Linked DNA regions of Sphaerotilus montanus. The main gene of each other region encodes a partner of the protein of the gene in region 3 in a complex. Links are inferred from orthologs where the notes say so. Each region holds a gene or a part of one and is shown on either strand. Other genes may lie near its edges. The genes, in order: BDD16_RS19865, BDD16_RS19860 and BDD16_RS15015.

The links.
Region 1: the proteins of BDD16_RS15015 (region 3) and BDD16_RS19865 are in contact, whole or in part, in a cryo-EM structure (PDB 9GE8), measured with the Escherichia coli proteins. The link is inferred for Sphaerotilus montanus from one-to-one orthologs.
Region 2: the proteins of BDD16_RS15015 (region 3) and BDD16_RS19860 are in contact, whole or in part, in a cryo-EM structure (PDB 9GE8), measured with the Escherichia coli proteins. The link is inferred for Sphaerotilus montanus from one-to-one orthologs.

What each region holds. Positions count from the first base shown.
Region 1 is NZ_JACCFH010000001.1:4,359,412-4,366,016, forward strand. What follows is about bases 1-2,984. They hold BDD16_RS19865 (ABC transporter ATP-binding protein), read left to right. Parts: upstream 1-1,150; coding sequence 1,151-1,819; downstream 1,820-2,984. Other genes in these bases: phaR (polyhydroxyalkanoate synthesis repressor PhaR), read left to right, coding at 1-462; BDD16_RS19860 (arylesterase), read right to left, coding at 475-1,152; rlmB (23S rRNA (guanosine(2251)-2'-O)-methyltransferase RlmB), read left to right, coding at 1,847-2,596; BDD16_RS19875 (hypothetical protein), read left to right, coding at 2,593-2,937; BDD16_RS19880 (MFS transporter), read left to right, coding at 2,934-2,984. Outside these bases: more of BDD16_RS19880, read left to right, coding at 2,985-4,106; BDD16_RS19885 (hypothetical protein), read right to left, coding at 4,126-4,290; BDD16_RS19890 (RNA-guided endonuclease InsQ/TnpB family protein), read right to left, coding at 4,309-5,586; BDD16_RS19895 (FAD-dependent oxidoreductase), read right to left, coding at 5,631-6,530.
Region 2 is NZ_JACCFH010000001.1:4,358,725-4,361,698, reverse strand. It holds BDD16_RS19860 (arylesterase), read left to right. Parts: upstream 1-1,135; coding sequence 1,136-1,813; downstream 1,814-2,974. Other genes in the region: BDD16_RS19840 (RelA/SpoT family protein), read right to left, coding at 2,832-2,974; phaR (polyhydroxyalkanoate synthesis repressor PhaR), read right to left, coding at 1,826-2,419; BDD16_RS19865 (ABC transporter ATP-binding protein), read right to left, coding at 469-1,137; rlmB (23S rRNA (guanosine(2251)-2'-O)-methyltransferase RlmB), read right to left, coding at 1-441. UniProt on the Escherichia coli protein: TesA is a multifunctional esterase that can act as a thioesterase, lysophospholipase and protease.
Region 3 is NZ_JACCFH010000001.1:3,277,328-3,284,042, reverse strand. The notes cover bases 2,072-5,165. They hold BDD16_RS15015 (ABC transporter permease), read left to right. Parts: upstream 2,072-2,374; coding sequence 2,375-4,957; downstream 4,958-5,165. Other genes in these bases: BDD16_RS15010 (chemotaxis protein CheW), read right to left, coding at 4,983-5,165; BDD16_RS15020 (DODA-type extradiol aromatic ring-opening family dioxygenase), read right to left, coding at 2,072-2,278. Outside these bases: BDD16_RS15030 (S1C family serine protease), read right to left, coding at 1-627; BDD16_RS15025 (Nif3-like dinuclear metal center hexameric protein), read left to right, coding at 656-1,408; more of BDD16_RS15020, read right to left, coding at 1,439-2,071; more of BDD16_RS15010, read right to left, coding at 5,166-6,715.

The DNA.
Region 1 (6,605 bases), 1.1 Mb from region 3 along the record:
AAGCAGATGGTGCTGGACGCGGAAGTCTTCGAGGTACGGGATGCCAAGTCCGGCGACGAACTGACGCGCAGCATCCTCCTGCAGATCATCCTGGAAGAGGAAAGCGCCGGCATGCCGATGTTCTCGACCCAGATGCTGGCGCAGCTCATCCGGTTCTACGGCCACACCATGCAAGGCATGATGGGCGAGTACATGGAGCGCAATCTCCAGGGCTTCGTCGATCTGCAGAAGCGCTTTGCCGACCAGACGGGCGGCCTCTACGAAGGCAAGGCCTTCAATCCGGAAGCCTGGGCGAAGTTCATGGCCGTGCAGCCCCCGGCGATGCAGCACATGATGAGCAACTACTTCGACCAGTCGAAGTCGATCCTCACGCAGATGCAGGAAACGATGCAGAAGCAGGCCGAGACCTTCTTCCCCGGCATGGCGGGGTTCACGCCGCCGACGCCGCCTGCCAAGCCCTGATCCGAACCCGCCTCAAGCCTTCAGCCAGGGCTTGAGCACCGGCCAGACGTTGTCGAGGATGCGCGGGTGTGCCGTCGCATTCGGGTGGAGACGGTCGGCCTGGAACCAGCGCACCGGGTCCGGGTCATCCGCGATGCCGGCCAGCAGAAACGGCACCAGCGCCGCCCCTTGCGAGCGCGCCACCTCGCCGAACATCGCGTGGAAATCGCGCGTGTAGGCCCCGCCATAGTTCGGCGGCACCTGCATCCCCACCACCAGCACCTTGGCGCCGGCCGCCTTGGCCGCCTGCGCGATGGCCACCAGATTGTCCTGGCTGCTCTTGAGGGGCAGACCACGCAGCGCGTCATTGCTCCCCAGCTCGATCACCACGTGCGTGGGCCGGTGCTGCGAGAGCAGGGCGCCGATGCGTGCCCGCCCGCCCGATGTCGTGTCGCCGCTGATGCTGGCATTGACAATGGTGGCCGCGATCTTGTCCCGTGCCAGCCGGGCCTCCATCAGCGCCACCCAGCCGGTGCCGCGCGCCAGCCCGTACTCGGCCGACAGGCTGTCACCGAGCACGAGGATCCGGACCCCGCTGCCTGCAGGTGCCGCCATGGCCACCGGACCCGCAACCCCGAGCGCCACGCAGGACAACGCACGCGCGATACAGTCGCGACGCGTCCAAACAGTGGGGTCATCAGAGTTCAGCATGGGTGTAGCAATCATTGAAGTAGCCGGCGTCAGCAAGCGCGTCCGGGATTCCGTCGGGGAGCTGACGATTCTGCACGAGATCAGTTTTCAGCTCGCGCCACGGGAATCGGTGGCGATCGTCGGCGCATCGGGGTCCGGCAAGAGCACGCTGCTGTCGATCCTGGCCGGGCTGGACACGCCCAGTGACGGCACGGTCCGGCTGGACGGCATCGACCTGTTCGCACTCGACGAGGACGCCCGGGCCGCCGTGCGTGGAGAGCGCATCGGCTTCGTGTTCCAGAGCTTCCAGCTCATGGGCCACCTGAGCGCGCTGGAAAACGTGATGCTGCCGCTGGAGCTGCGCGGCGAGCGCAACGCGCGGGCGCTGGCCACCGAGATGCTCGGCCGGGTCGGGCTGGGGCAGCGGCTCGGCCACTATCCCAAGCTGCTGTCGGGCGGCGAGCAGCAGCGGGTGGCGCTGGCGCGGGCCTTCGTGGTGCGGCCGGCGCTGCTGCTGGCCGACGAGCCGACCGGCAGCCTCGACCACGCGACGGGCGAGTCGGTGATGCAGCTGATGTTCGAGCTGAACCGCGAGATCGGCACGACGCTGGTCCTCGTCACCCATGATCCGCGCATCGCCGAGCGTTGCGACCGACAGATCCGGCTGGAGGCCGGGCGCATGGTCTGAGCCCGCGCTGCGCTACCATCGGAAACTATGTCAGGAACACTACTTTTCGGTTTCCACGCGGTGCAGGTGCGTCTGAAGACGGCGCCCGAATCGGTGCGTGAGGTCCACATCGACACGGCCCGCCGTGATGCGCGCATGCGCCAGTTCATCGAGCGCGCGCAAGCCAGCGGTCGCACCATCGTCGAAAGCGATGGCGCCCGGCTGGACAAGCTGGCCGGCACGACCCGCCACCAGGGCGTCGTCGCACGCGTCACGGTGCTGGCCGTGAACCACTCGCTCGACGACCTGCTCGACAGCGTCGAAGGCCCGCCGCTCGTGCTGCTGCTGGATGGCGTGACCGATCCGCACAACCTCGGCGCCTGTCTGCGGGTGGCGGATGGGGCGGGCGCACACGCGGTCATCGCACCGAAGGACCATGCGGTCGGCGTCAATGCCACGGTGGCCAAGGTGGCCAGCGGCGCGGCCGAGTCGGTGCCGTACTTCATGGTGACCAATCTGGCGCGTACGATGGGCGAGCTGAAGGAGCGCGACATCCTCGTCGTCGGCACCAGCGACGACGCCAAGCAGTCGATCTATGACCTGGACCTGACCGGGCCGGTCGCGGTCGTGCTGGGTGCCGAAGGCGCGGGGATGCGGGCGCTGACGCGCAAGACCTGCGATGTGCTGGTCCACATCCCGATGCACGGGGCGGTCGAGAGCCTGAACGTGTCGGTCGCCTCGGCCGTGTGCCTCTACGAGGTGCTGCGCCAGCGTTCGCGCCAGGGAGTGTCCACATGAGGATGACAAACCATCTGTCCATGCTGCTGCTCGCTGCGGCTGCGCTGGCCGGCTGTACCCAGGAAAAGCAGAACGAGATCCTGCGCAGCGTCCAGAACTGGACCGGCACGAACGGCGTGCTGGAGGTCTACGCGGGTGAAAAGCTCGTCAAGCGCTTCATCAAGATCGACAAGATGAGCACCGCCTACGGCACCGAGGACAAGACGGCCCGGCCGTACCGCTACGGTTACGGTGTGCTCGACGAGAACCTGAACGGCACGCAGGACGACGGCGAGAAGCGCGTCTACTTCGAGGTCAGCGACTACTCGACGTCCTACGTCTTCCACGAGAGCCCGCGTTGAGTCCACCGCCCGCGTCAGATCGCGGGCGGGCAGGGCTGACGGCGCTGTTCGGCGCGACATTCCTGGAGCTGTGCGGCCTGTTCATGTACGGCCCGCTGCTGCTGTTCACGCTCAAGGAGCGCGGCCTGTCCACCAGCACGATCGGCCTGTTCAGCGCCGCGCAGTGGCTGGGCATGGCGCTCGCGACACCGTTCACCGCCTTGTGGGTGCGCCGGCTCGGTGCCCGGGGCGCCTTGCTGCTGAGTGCGGCAGTGCCGTTCGTGGCATTCACGCTGATGAACCTGACCGAGCAGATCGCGGTCTGGACGGTGCTGTACCTGTGCGCTGGCATGGCCGGTTCGCTGCGCTGGATCGTCGCGGAGTCGATGGTGGCCGAACTGGCCCCCGCCGCCCGCCGCGGGCGCATCGTCGGCTTGTTCGAGACGATGGTCGGGCTGACCTTCGTGGTCGGGCCGGCGCTGCTGGCGGCGCTGACCTCGGCCGGCATCGACGCCCACGTGATCCGCTGGCTTGCCACCGCGCTGATGGGGGTCGCATTGCTGCTGAGCTGGCGCGTGCCGGCCCTGCACAGCCACCTGGAGGATCAGGGCACGCGGCTGGGCATTCCCGGGATCGTCGACGCCGTGCGCGCTGCGCCGGTGGTCATGGTCGCGGGGCTGGTGGGCGGCTTCTTCGAGGCGGGGCTGGCGAGCGTGCTGCCGCTGTACGGGCTGGCGATCGGCCTGAGTGCTGCGCTGGCGGCGTTGCTCGTGTCGGCCAGCGGGCTGGGCAGCACGCTGATGATGGTGCCGATCGGCGAACTGGTCGACCGCTGGGGGCGCGTGCGGGTGTGGCGGACGTGCGCGCTGTTGAACCTGCTGGCCACGCTGCTGTTGCCGTGGGTGGGTGAGCTGGGGGCGCTGGCCTGGGTGGTGGCGGTGCTGTGGGGTGGTGCGGGCGGCGGGCTCTACACGGTGGCAATGATCGACATCGGCCACCGGCACCAGGGCGTGGCCTTGGTGAGTGCCACGTCGGTGCTGGTCATGTCCTACACGCTCGGCGGGATGATGGCGCCAGCGCTGGGTGGCGCAGCGCTGCAGTGGTCGCCGCAGTGGGGATTCCCGGCGCTGCTGGCGGCGTGGGCGGCGGTGGGGACCTGGGCGCTGTGGCGTCGCGGCCCCACCGGCTGAACGACCGAGCGGCTGCGCGTCAGGCGAAGGTGTCGCCCATCAGCGTCTTGAACCACTTGTCCATTTCGCTGAAGCCCTGTGCATTCCAGCCCGGCGAGGCCCCCGTGGCTTCCGGGACGCCCTTCATCGTGGCCGTGGCCACGTCGTACTGGAACATCGCGTGCAGCCAGGACGCCTGTTTCATCTTGACATCCTCCCCGCCCTAAAGGACGGGGATTCCGGCGGGCGCGACCGCTTGCGCGGCCGAGCCTTCGGCGGGTTCCTGCTTCCTCGCGGCTGCGCGTCGTCCCCTCACGGGTCTGGCGCGTCTGACCTCCGCTCCACAGGCTTCGGGCCTTGCGACCCAGACCGCGTGTCCCGCGGCCAATATGTTCTTCGCGGCGTTCAGGTCCGCGTTCTCGCTGTGCCCGCACGCTTCGCACGCGAAGCGGGCTTGCGTCGGCCGGTTCTCTCTGGCGGTGTGCCCGCAGGCGCTGCACCGCTGGCTCGTGTACGCCGGGTCCACTGGCACCACTGCACCACCTCGGGCCGCGGTCTTGTATTCCAGTTGTCGCCGTGCCTCGCCCCACGCCTGATCCAGGATCGAGCGGTTCAGCCCCGCCTTCTGTCGCACCCGCTTTCCTGGCGCGCTGGCCGTGCCCTTGGCGCTGGCGCTCATCGCCGCCACCTTCAGATCCTCGATCGCGATCACCGGATGCTCGTTCGCCCACCGCGTCGTCAGCTTGTGCAGCCAGTCGCTGCGCTGCGCCACGATCCGCGCATGCACCCTGCCCAGTCGGTCGATCGCCTTGCGCCGGTTCTTCGACCCCTTCACCTTGCGCGACACCGATCGCTGCACGCGCTTCAGGTACTTCTGCTGCCGCTTCAACGCATTCAGCGGCGCCACGCACTCCCCGTCTGTCGTCGCGGCGAACAGCGTCACCCCGAAATCGATCCCCAGCGTCGGCACCAGCCCCGCCGCCGGGATCACGTCAGCTTGTTCAACTTGGATCGACACGAACCAGCGGCCCCGCTCCTGTGTCAGCGTCCAGTTCCGAACCTCGCCCTCGACCGACTGCGACTGGCGCATCCGCACCCAGCCGAGTTTCGGTGGCTTCAGGCGCTGGTTGTCCAGGTCGAGCTTGCAGTCCGAGGCTTTCGGGAACCGCAGTCCGGCATCTTGGCCTCGCCCGCGAAACCGGGGATAACCGCCCTGGCCCTCGAAGAAGCGCCGGTAGCTCGCCTCCAGTCGCTTCAGCGTTTGCTGCTGCGCCTGCACCGGCGTTTCAGCCAGCCACGCCGTGTCCGGGTCGTTGCGCCACACTGTCAGCCAGCGGCACATCACCGCGTAACCCGAGAACTTCTCGCCCGCCGCCCTCAGCCGCTGCTGCTCGCCGATGGCCCGGTTCCATACCCAGCGGCATGCGCCAGCGAACCGGCGCAGGGCGTGTGCGGTGCCGGGCTTGGGGCGCAACTGGAAGCGGAAGGCTCGAATGGACATGATCGATACTGTATACAAAGCCAGTCAACCATGCCACAGGAAACTCATCCACCAAGCCAACGGCTCGCTGCGCGAGCCTGCGCTCTACCTCCCCGCCCTGAAGGACGGGGCTTCTCGCGCTTTCTGGTGACGTTGTTGCGGTACTCCAGCACCGAGCCGTGCAGGCCCAGGAAGGCGCTCATGAAGTTGTCCTTCTCGACCAGGATGTCCGGATTGGCGTCCAGCACGATGATCTTGCTGCGGGGCTTCTTGAGCTTGAGCCAGTCTGCCAGCAGGCAGGCGCGCTCGTAGGGGCCGGGCGGGCAGCGGTAGGGCGCCTTCGGGATCGTGAGCACGACCGTGCCGCCGGCGGGCATGGCGTTGAGCTGGTTGGTCAGCAGCGTGGTCTGGGGGCCAGCTTTCCAGGCGTGTGGCATCAGGTTCGGATCGGTCAGGCCGGCGACGGGGTCGAACTCGATGCCCGGCGCCAGGACGATCCGGTCCGCCGTCAGCACCGCGCCCGACGCCAGCGTGACCCGCGCCAGGACCGGGTCGATGGCGCGAACCTCCGCGAACACCGTCTTGACGCCGTACTTGGTGCGCAGCGTGTCGTACTTGTAGTTCAGGCTCGCCAGCGTGCGCTGGCCGGTCAGGACCATGCTGCTCATGATGTTGGAGGTGTAGACCGACGAGCGCTCGACCAGCGTCACCTCGACCGCATCGCCCCACATCCGCATGTACTTGGCGAAGGTGGCGCCGGCCATGCCGCCGCCGATGACGATCACGCGGGCCTTCGGGCTGGCGGGCGAGACGGCCAGGGCGCGTGCGGTGTGCTCGTCGGCTTGTGCCTGCATCAGGTCGGCTTCGATGTCCGCATCGGAGCCACCGCCGCCACAGCCGGGCAGGGTCAACAGGGACGAGGAGGCCAGCAGCGTGCCCAGGCCGAGGAAATTGCGTCGTTGCATGGTGGTTTCCTTCAGCGTTGGGTGGACAGCCAGGCCGAGAGCGCGCGCATCTGGGCGTCGGTGTAGCCCATCGCG
Region 2 (2,974 bases), 1.1 Mb from region 3 along the record:
CTCGGCCGCGCCGCTGGCCACCTTGGCCACCGTGGCATTGACGCCGACCGCATGGTCCTTCGGTGCGATGACCGCGTGTGCGCCCGCCCCATCCGCCACCCGCAGACAGGCGCCGAGGTTGTGCGGATCGGTCACGCCATCCAGCAGCAGCACGAGCGGCGGGCCTTCGACGCTGTCGAGCAGGTCGTCGAGCGAGTGGTTCACGGCCAGCACCGTGACGCGTGCGACGACGCCCTGGTGGCGGGTCGTGCCGGCCAGCTTGTCCAGCCGGGCGCCATCGCTTTCGACGATGGTGCGACCGCTGGCTTGCGCGCGCTCGATGAACTGGCGCATGCGCGCATCACGGCGGGCCGTGTCGATGTGGACCTCACGCACCGATTCGGGCGCCGTCTTCAGACGCACCTGCACCGCGTGGAAACCGAAAAGTAGTGTTCCTGACATAGTTTCCGATGGTAGCGCAGCGCGGGCTCAGACCATGCGCCCGGCCTCCAGCCGGATCTGTCGGTCGCAACGCTCGGCGATGCGCGGATCATGGGTGACGAGGACCAGCGTCGTGCCGATCTCGCGGTTCAGCTCGAACATCAGCTGCATCACCGACTCGCCCGTCGCGTGGTCGAGGCTGCCGGTCGGCTCGTCGGCCAGCAGCAGCGCCGGCCGCACCACGAAGGCCCGCGCCAGCGCCACCCGCTGCTGCTCGCCGCCCGACAGCAGCTTGGGATAGTGGCCGAGCCGCTGCCCCAGCCCGACCCGGCCGAGCATCTCGGTGGCCAGCGCCCGCGCGTTGCGCTCGCCGCGCAGCTCCAGCGGCAGCATCACGTTTTCCAGCGCGCTCAGGTGGCCCATGAGCTGGAAGCTCTGGAACACGAAGCCGATGCGCTCTCCACGCACGGCGGCCCGGGCGTCCTCGTCGAGTGCGAACAGGTCGATGCCGTCCAGCCGGACCGTGCCGTCACTGGGCGTGTCCAGCCCGGCCAGGATCGACAGCAGCGTGCTCTTGCCGGACCCCGATGCGCCGACGATCGCCACCGATTCCCGTGGCGCGAGCTGAAAACTGATCTCGTGCAGAATCGTCAGCTCCCCGACGGAATCCCGGACGCGCTTGCTGACGCCGGCTACTTCAATGATTGCTACACCCATGCTGAACTCTGATGACCCCACTGTTTGGACGCGTCGCGACTGTATCGCGCGTGCGTTGTCCTGCGTGGCGCTCGGGGTTGCGGGTCCGGTGGCCATGGCGGCACCTGCAGGCAGCGGGGTCCGGATCCTCGTGCTCGGTGACAGCCTGTCGGCCGAGTACGGGCTGGCGCGCGGCACCGGCTGGGTGGCGCTGATGGAGGCCCGGCTGGCACGGGACAAGATCGCGGCCACCATTGTCAATGCCAGCATCAGCGGCGACACGACATCGGGCGGGCGGGCACGCATCGGCGCCCTGCTCTCGCAGCACCGGCCCACGCACGTGGTGATCGAGCTGGGGAGCAATGACGCGCTGCGTGGTCTGCCCCTCAAGAGCAGCCAGGACAATCTGGTGGCCATCGCGCAGGCGGCCAAGGCGGCCGGCGCCAAGGTGCTGGTGGTGGGGATGCAGGTGCCGCCGAACTATGGCGGGGCCTACACGCGCGATTTCCACGCGATGTTCGGCGAGGTGGCGCGCTCGCAAGGGGCGGCGCTGGTGCCGTTTCTGCTGGCCGGCATCGCGGATGACCCGGACCCGGTGCGCTGGTTCCAGGCCGACCGTCTCCACCCGAATGCGACGGCACACCCGCGCATCCTCGACAACGTCTGGCCGGTGCTCAAGCCCTGGCTGAAGGCTTGAGGCGGGTTCGGATCAGGGCTTGGCAGGCGGCGTCGGCGGCGTGAACCCCGCCATGCCGGGGAAGAAGGTCTCGGCCTGCTTCTGCATCGTTTCCTGCATCTGCGTGAGGATCGACTTCGACTGGTCGAAGTAGTTGCTCATCATGTGCTGCATCGCCGGGGGCTGCACGGCCATGAACTTCGCCCAGGCTTCCGGATTGAAGGCCTTGCCTTCGTAGAGGCCGCCCGTCTGGTCGGCAAAGCGCTTCTGCAGATCGACGAAGCCCTGGAGATTGCGCTCCATGTACTCGCCCATCATGCCTTGCATGGTGTGGCCGTAGAACCGGATGAGCTGCGCCAGCATCTGGGTCGAGAACATCGGCATGCCGGCGCTTTCCTCTTCCAGGATGATCTGCAGGAGGATGCTGCGCGTCAGTTCGTCGCCGGACTTGGCATCCCGTACCTCGAAGACTTCCGCGTCCAGCACCATCTGCTTGACGTCGGTGAGCGTGATGTAGCTGCTCGTCTGGGTGTCGTAGAGACGGCGGTTCGGGTATTTCTTGAGCACGCGCGGTCCGTCGGGCTGACCTGTTGTGGCCGTTTCCGCGGCGCGGCGATTCGATGGCATGCAACTCTCTCCTGTGTGCGTGTGCACAAAGATTCTAGGCAGCCCTTGGGGCGACCCTTCGCTAGGGTTTGCCCCGGACTTCACCCAGATCAACGGGTACGAACGGTGTGCGACGACGCAAACAATGAAAAAGGCGCTGACAGAGCCTGTCAGCGCCTTTTCATTTTTTCAATCTGGTAGGCGCAATTGGATTCGAACCAACGACCCCCACCATGTCAAGGTGGTGCTCTAACCAACTGAGCTATGCGCCTAAGGGTCTTGCGATGAACTTCAAAGTCTTCTGGTAGGCGCAATTGGATTCGAACCAACGACCCCCACCATGTCAAGGTGGTGCTCTAACCAACTGAGCTATGCGCCTGAAGAGCCTCGAACTATAGCGTGTTTTTAGATTCCGTCAATCGTTTTCAGGTACTTATTTTCTTCGGGCACTTTGGACCCCGTTCACCTCTGCGACCTGGCGCAGTACGTGGGCCAGCGCGGCCGAGTCCCGCACCTCGATGGTGAAGGTCATCCGGGCCGTTTCACGGACGGTCTGGGTGTTCACACCGATGACGT
Region 3 (6,715 bases):
CAGCCCGGTGCGGCCGACGGCGCTGACGATGCCCGAGGTCACCGTCTGCCCCACGTTGAACGGATTGCCGATGGCCAGCACGACGTCGCCGACCTGCAAGCCATCTGCGTCCCCGAAGGTGATCGCCGGCAGCCCGTCGAGCGCCACCTTCAGCACCGCGAGGTCGCTGTCCGGATCGGTGCCGACCACCTTGGCCGCCACCCGCCGACCGTCGGCGAGTCCGATCTCGATCTGGCCGGCGTTCTCGACCACGTGGTTGTTGGTGAGCAGGTAGCCATCGGCCGAGACGATCACGGCCGAGCCGGTGCCGCTGGTCGGGCCCTCCTGGTCACCGAAGTAGCGGTGGAACCAGGGTTCGGCCGGATTGCCCTTGCGCTTGGGGTCGACCGCCACGCTGGTCACCACGCTGACGACGGACGGCGAGGCCCGCCGCGCCGCAGGAGCGAAACTGCCGGGACTCGACGAAGCGCCCGCAGCCACCGCCGCCGGGGCCTGAGAGATGTTCAACTGCACCGGAGCACCGCCTGCCGGCGAAGCGATCCACTGCGGCTTGAGCGTGGCCAGCACGAAGACCACGGCCAGCGCGACCGTGACCGCTTGAGAGAATACGAGCCAGAGCCTGCGCATGGACAAGGAGCAAAGAATGACTGAGAACGTGGCACACAGAACCGGTCTGGCCAACCATCTGGAGCAGTGTCTGGAGGTGGCCCGGTTTGCAGATTATGGTCCCAACGGGTTGCAGGTGGAGGGCCGCGCCGAGGTGCGCCGCCTCGTCAGCGGCGTGACCGCCAGCCTGGCGCTGATCGAGGCCGCGGCTGCGGTCGGCGCCGACGCCCTCCTGGTTCACCACGGCCTGTTCTGGCGCGGACAGGACGGCCGCGTCACCGGCTGGATGAAACAGCGGCTGGCTGCGCTGCTGCGCCACGACATCAACCTCTACGCCTACCACCTGCCGCTGGACGCCCACCCCACGCTGGGCAACAACGCGCAGCTTGGCGCCCACCTCGGTCTGGTCACGGAAGGCACCTTCGGCGACAAGGCCCTGGGCGTGATCGGCCGGCCGGTCGACGGCGCCTGCACGCTGGAGGCCTTCGCGGCCCGGGTCGGCACGCGGCTCGGCCGCACGCCAGTGGTCGCGCCAGGCGATGGGCGCACGGTGCAGCGCGTGGCCTGGTGCACCGGCGGCGCGCAGGGCTGGTTCGACTCTGCGATCGCGGCCGGAGCCGATGTCTACCTGACCGGCGAGATCTCCGAGCCGCAGGCCCACATCGCCCGCGAGACCGGCGTGGCCTTCATGGCCTGCGGGCACCACGCCACCGAACGCTACGGCGTGCAAGCCCTCGGCGCGCATCTGGCCACGCAGTTCGGTCTCGCGCACCAGTTCATCGACATCGACAACCCGGGCTGAGCCACGCCACGCCGGACGGCGCGGCGGTCCTCAGGCCAGCGCCGCCGCCAGCGCGCCGGCGTGCGGGCCGAAGGCGAAGCTGTCCATCGCCAGCACACCCGCATCGACGCTGCGGTGGATGGCCACGGCCGGCGACACCTCGCCCCCCGCCCCTGCGGCGATGTAGAACGGCAGCCAGTGCTCGTCCGTCGGGTGCTGCAGCGCGGCGCCGGGGGCCTGCTGGCGGTAGTCGAGCAGTGCGGGCCAGTCGCGCGCCGTGCCGCGGGCGTGCACCCAGTCCTGGAAGGCGGCCACGTCCGGCTCGATCTGCCCTTCCGGTACCGAGCGCGGACCGAAGAAGCGCCGCAGGTTGTGCGTCATCGCGCCGCTGCCGATGACGAGCACGCCGTCCTCGGCCAGTGCCGACAGCGCGCGGCCCGCGGCCCAGAGCTGTGCCGGGGTCCAGGTCGGCACCAGCGTCAGCGGCACGACCGGCACCTCGGCCCCTGGCCAGGCGCGTTTCATCACCGTCCAGATGCCGTGGTCGAGGCCGCTGGCGTCCACCGCCTGCGTCGGGATGCCCGCCTCGCCCAGCTGGCGCGCCACGGCATGGGCCAGCAGCGTGTCGCCGCGGGCGTCGTAGCGCTGGGCGTACAGCTCGGCCGGGAAACCGCCGAAGTCGTGGATCGCCTCGTGGCGGGCGCCCGCCAGCGCCATCGGCTGCCGCGTCGACGAGTGCGGCGACACCACCACCGCCGCCCGCGGCCGGCCGAAGGTGCAGTCGATGGCCGGGCCGAGCCGGTCGAGGAACTGCGCAGCCGGCGAGGTCTCGATGGCGATCATCGGCGAGCCGTGCGACAGGTAGAGCGGAGGCAAGGAGTGTGTTTGCATGGTGCCCTCATTGAAGCGCAGCGTTCGGCCTCCGCCATTCTGTGCCTTTGCACACAGCATTCGGCCGGTACGGGCGCGGTGGTGTACCTTGGCGGCATGAACACCCACGCCGCCGCCCAACCCTCCGCCCCGAACAAGCCGCCCTCGGTGCTGCAACTGGCCTGGCGGCAGCTGCTGCGCGACTTCCGGGCTGGCGAGTTGCGGCTGATGCTGGTGGCCGTGGCACTGGCGGTAGCGGCGATCTGCAGCGTGGGCTTCTTTGCCGACCGCCTGCAGGCCGGACTGGCCCGGGATGCGCTGACACTGCTCGGCGGCGACGCCGTGGTCGCCAGCGACCAGCCGCTGCCCGCCAGTTTCGAGACCACCGCCCGGGAGATGGGCCTGAAGACCGCCCGCAACGTGCGCTTTCCCAGCATGGCCCGCGCGCCGGATGCGCGCGGCGGGGCCTCGAAACTGGTGTCGGTGAAAGCGGTGTCGGCCGGCTACCCGCTGCGCGGCACGCTGGGCGTCAGCGACAGCGCCACCGGTCCGGTGCGCGAGCAGACCACCGGACCGGCCCCCGGCACCGTCTGGGTCGATGCGTCGGTGCTGGACGCACTGGCCGTGCAGGTCGGCGACCCGCTGCTGCTCGGGGACGCCACGCTGCGCATCGCGCAGGTGCTGCGGGTCGAACCGGACCGGGACGCCGGCTTCATGAGCTTCGCACCCCGCGTGCTGCTGGCAGAAGCCGATCTGGCGGCCACGGGTCTGGTCCAGCCCGCGAGCCGGGTGAACTGGCGCCTTGCGGTGATCCCGACAGACACCAGCCGGCGTGCCGCCGCCCAGGCGGCCGTGCGGGGCTACGTTGCCTGGGTGGACGCCACGGTCGAGCGCGAGCGCCTGCGTGGCACGCGGGTCGAGTCGATCGACAACGCCCGCCCCGAGATGCGCCAGACGCTGGACCGCGCCGGACAGTTCCTGCAACTGGTGGCCGTGCTGGCGGCGCTGCTGGCCGCAGTCGCGGTGGGCATCGCGGCCCGGGGTTTTGCGGCACGGCACCTGGACGCCTGCGCGATGCTGCGCGTGCTCGGGCTGCCGCAGCGCCGCATCGCGGCGATCTACGGGCTGGAGCTGGGGCTGGTCGGCGTGGCCGCCAGTGCGCTGGGCGTGCTGATCGGACTGGCGGTGCACCAGGTGTTCGTCGTGCTGCTGGCGGGTCTGGTCGAGGCCAACCTGCCCGCGCCGAGCGTGTGGCCGGGGGTGTTCGGGCTGGCCGTGGGCATGGTGCTGGTGGCGGCGTTCGGGCTGCCGCCGGTGCTGCAACTCGCCCAGGTGCCGCCGCTGCGGGTGATCCGGCGCGACCTGGGCGAGTTGCGGACCGCCTCGCTGGCTGTGCTGCTGGCCGGGCTGGCGGGCTACGCCGCGCTGCTGATGGTGGTGGCACAGGACCCGAAGCTCGGCGCCATCGCGGTCGGTGGCTTCGCGGCCGCCTGGGCGGTGTTCGCGGGGGCCGCGTGGCTGGCGGTGCAGGCGCTGCGGCGTGCCGTGCCGGAGGTGGGCGCGCCGCGCTGGCTCACGCTGGCCACGCGCAGCCTGAGTGCGCGGCCGGCGCTGGCCGTGCTGCAGGTCAGCGCCCTGGCCCTGGGGCTGATGGCGCTGATGCTGCTGGTGCTGCTGCGCACCGACCTGATCTCCAGCTGGCGCGCGGCCACGCCGGCCGATGCACCGAACCGCTTCGTCATCAACATCCTGCCCGAGCAGGGCCAGGCCTTCCGGCAGTCGCTGGCCACCGCGGGCGTGGCGCGCTATGACTGGTACCCGATGATCCGCGGCCGGCTGCTGGCGGTGAATGGCCGCGAAGTCGGCCCGTCCAGTTACCCGGATGCGCGCGCGCAGCGGCTGGTCGAGCGTGAATTCAACCTCAGCCACAGCGCCGCGCTGCCCGGACACAACGCGGTGGTCGCCGGCCAGTGGACAGCCGACGAGGCCGACGGGCTGAGCGTCGAGGAAGGGCTGGCGAAGACGCTGGGGCTCCAGCTTGGCGACCAGCTGCGCTTCGACATCGCCGGCACGCCGATCGAGGGCCGCATCAGCAGCCTGCGCAAGGTGGACTGGGGCTCGATGCGGGTGAACTTCTTCGTGATGTTTTCGCGCAGCGCCATGCCGGACCTGCCCGCGACCTACATCGCCGCCCTGCGGGCACCCGCCACACCGGGCTTCGACGCCGCGCTGGCGCACGACTACCCGAACATCACCAACGTGGACGTCTCGGCCCAGATCGGTCAGGTGCAGCGGGTGCTGGACCAGGTGATCCAGGCGGTGGAGTTCCTGTTCGGCTTCACGCTGTGCGCAGGCCTGCTGGTGCTGTTCGCCGCGGTGAGCGCCACCCGGGAAGCACGGGCCCGCGAGTTCGCGCTGCTGCGGGCGATGGGCGCCAGCAGCGCGCTGCTGCGGCAGGTGCAGCGGGCGGAATTGCTGGGCGTGGGAGCACTGGCCGGGGCACTGGCCTCGGCTGCAGCGCTCGCCGTGGGCTGGGCGCTGGCGCGGGAGGTGTTCGGTTTCCAGTGGAACCCGCCACTGTGGGTGCCGCTGTTCGGCTCGGCCGCGGGTGCCCTGCTGGCGCAGGGTGCAGGCTGGTGGAGCCTGCGCGAAGTGCTGCGCCGCCCGGTGAGCGAGACGCTGCGGCAGGCCACCAGCTGAGGATGGCGGCCTGCCGTCTGCCGGCTCAACGCCGGCTGACCAGCGAGCCCACGTCCAGGATCAGCGCCACCTTGCCATTGCCCAGGATGGTGGCACCCGATACATCGGGAATGCGCCGGAAGTGGGTCTCCAGGTTCTTCACCACCACCTGCTGCTGCCCCACCAGCTCGTCGACCAGCAGCGCCGCACGCATGCCCTCCGACTCGACGATGACCATGATGCCGGGCGCCGCCTGGCCTTCGGTCGCTGGCGAGCCGAGCAGTTCGGCCAGATCGACCACCGGCAGGTAGTCCTCGCGCACCTTGGCGACGCGGCTGCCCGCTCCCAGGGAGCGGATCGTGTCGGGACCGACCAGGTCGCTCTCGACCACCGACCCCATCGGGAGGATGTAGACCTCGTCGCGCACGGCCACGCTCATGCCGTCCATGATGGCCAGCGTCAGCGGCAGGCGCACCTTGACGCTCATGCCGCAGCCCGGCGCCGAGTCGATATCGACGCGGCCGCCCAGTCCGGTGATGTTCTTCTTCACCACATCCATGCCGACGCCGCGGCCGGACACGTCGGTGACGACCTCCGCGGTCGAGAAGCCCGGCTCGAAGATCAGGTTCCAGACCTGGGTGTCGGTCAGCGAATCCGGCGCCGACAAGCCCCGCTCGCGCGCCTTGGACAGCAGCTTCTCGCGCGACAGCCCCTTGCCATCGTCGCGCACCTCGATCACGACCGAGCCGCCCTGGTGCCAGGCCGACAGCGTGATGGTGCCGTGCGCCGTCTTGCCGCTCTGGGTGCGGACCTGGGGCAGCTCGATGCCGTGGTCGCAGGAGTTGCGCACCAGGTGGGTCAGCGGGTCGGTGATCTTCTCGACCAGGCCCTTGTCCAGCTCGGTCGCCTCGCCGATGGTGACGAGCTCGACCTGCTTGCCCAGCTTGCCCGACAGGTCGCGCAGCATGCGCGGGAAGCGGCTGAAGACGGCCGACATCGGAATCATGCGGATCGACATCACGGCGTCCTGCAGATCCCGCGAATTGCGCTCCACCAGACTGATCGACGACAGCAGCGCCTGGTGCGCCACCGGATCGAGTGCACGGCTGCTCTGGATCAGCATGGCCTGCGTGATCACCAGTTCGCCCACCAGATTGATGAGCTGATCGACCTTGTCGACCGACACGCGCAAGGTCGTCGCGTCCACCGATGCCCCGGCACCGCCACCCGACCGAGGCGCAGCCGCCCCAGGAGCCGGGGTCGGGGCTGCGCTGGCCACCGCGGCGGTCACCGGCGACACGGCGGCAGCGGCCACGGCCGCATTGACCTCCTCCTGCGTCGGCGCACCCGGGTTGCCTTCGTGGAACCCGTAGCCCAGTCCCAGCCCGCTCAGATGCACCAGTCTGCGCTCGACATGGAAACTGAACAGATCCAGCAGCTCCGAGTCGGTACAGGTCGTTGTCACGCTGAAACGGCGCATGCCATCCACCGGCTCACCGAAATCGAGCGGACGCATTTCGCCGAGACCCGGGATCTCGTCGAACAGTTCATGCAGGTGGTTCGCGGCGTTGGCCTGCTCCAGCGGTCCGATGCGCACCTCCAGCTCGCGCTGGCCCGGACCCAGCAGTTTCCTGGCGGCCGCTGGAGCCTCGACCGGAGCCGAGCCCCCCGCCGCAGCCACCGCCACCGCGCCCGCCGGCTGGCTCGACAGGCGCGCGAGTTGCCGGATGTCGGCGACCAGGGTCTCGGTGGCGGGCGTTTCGGGCGTCAGTCCCTGAC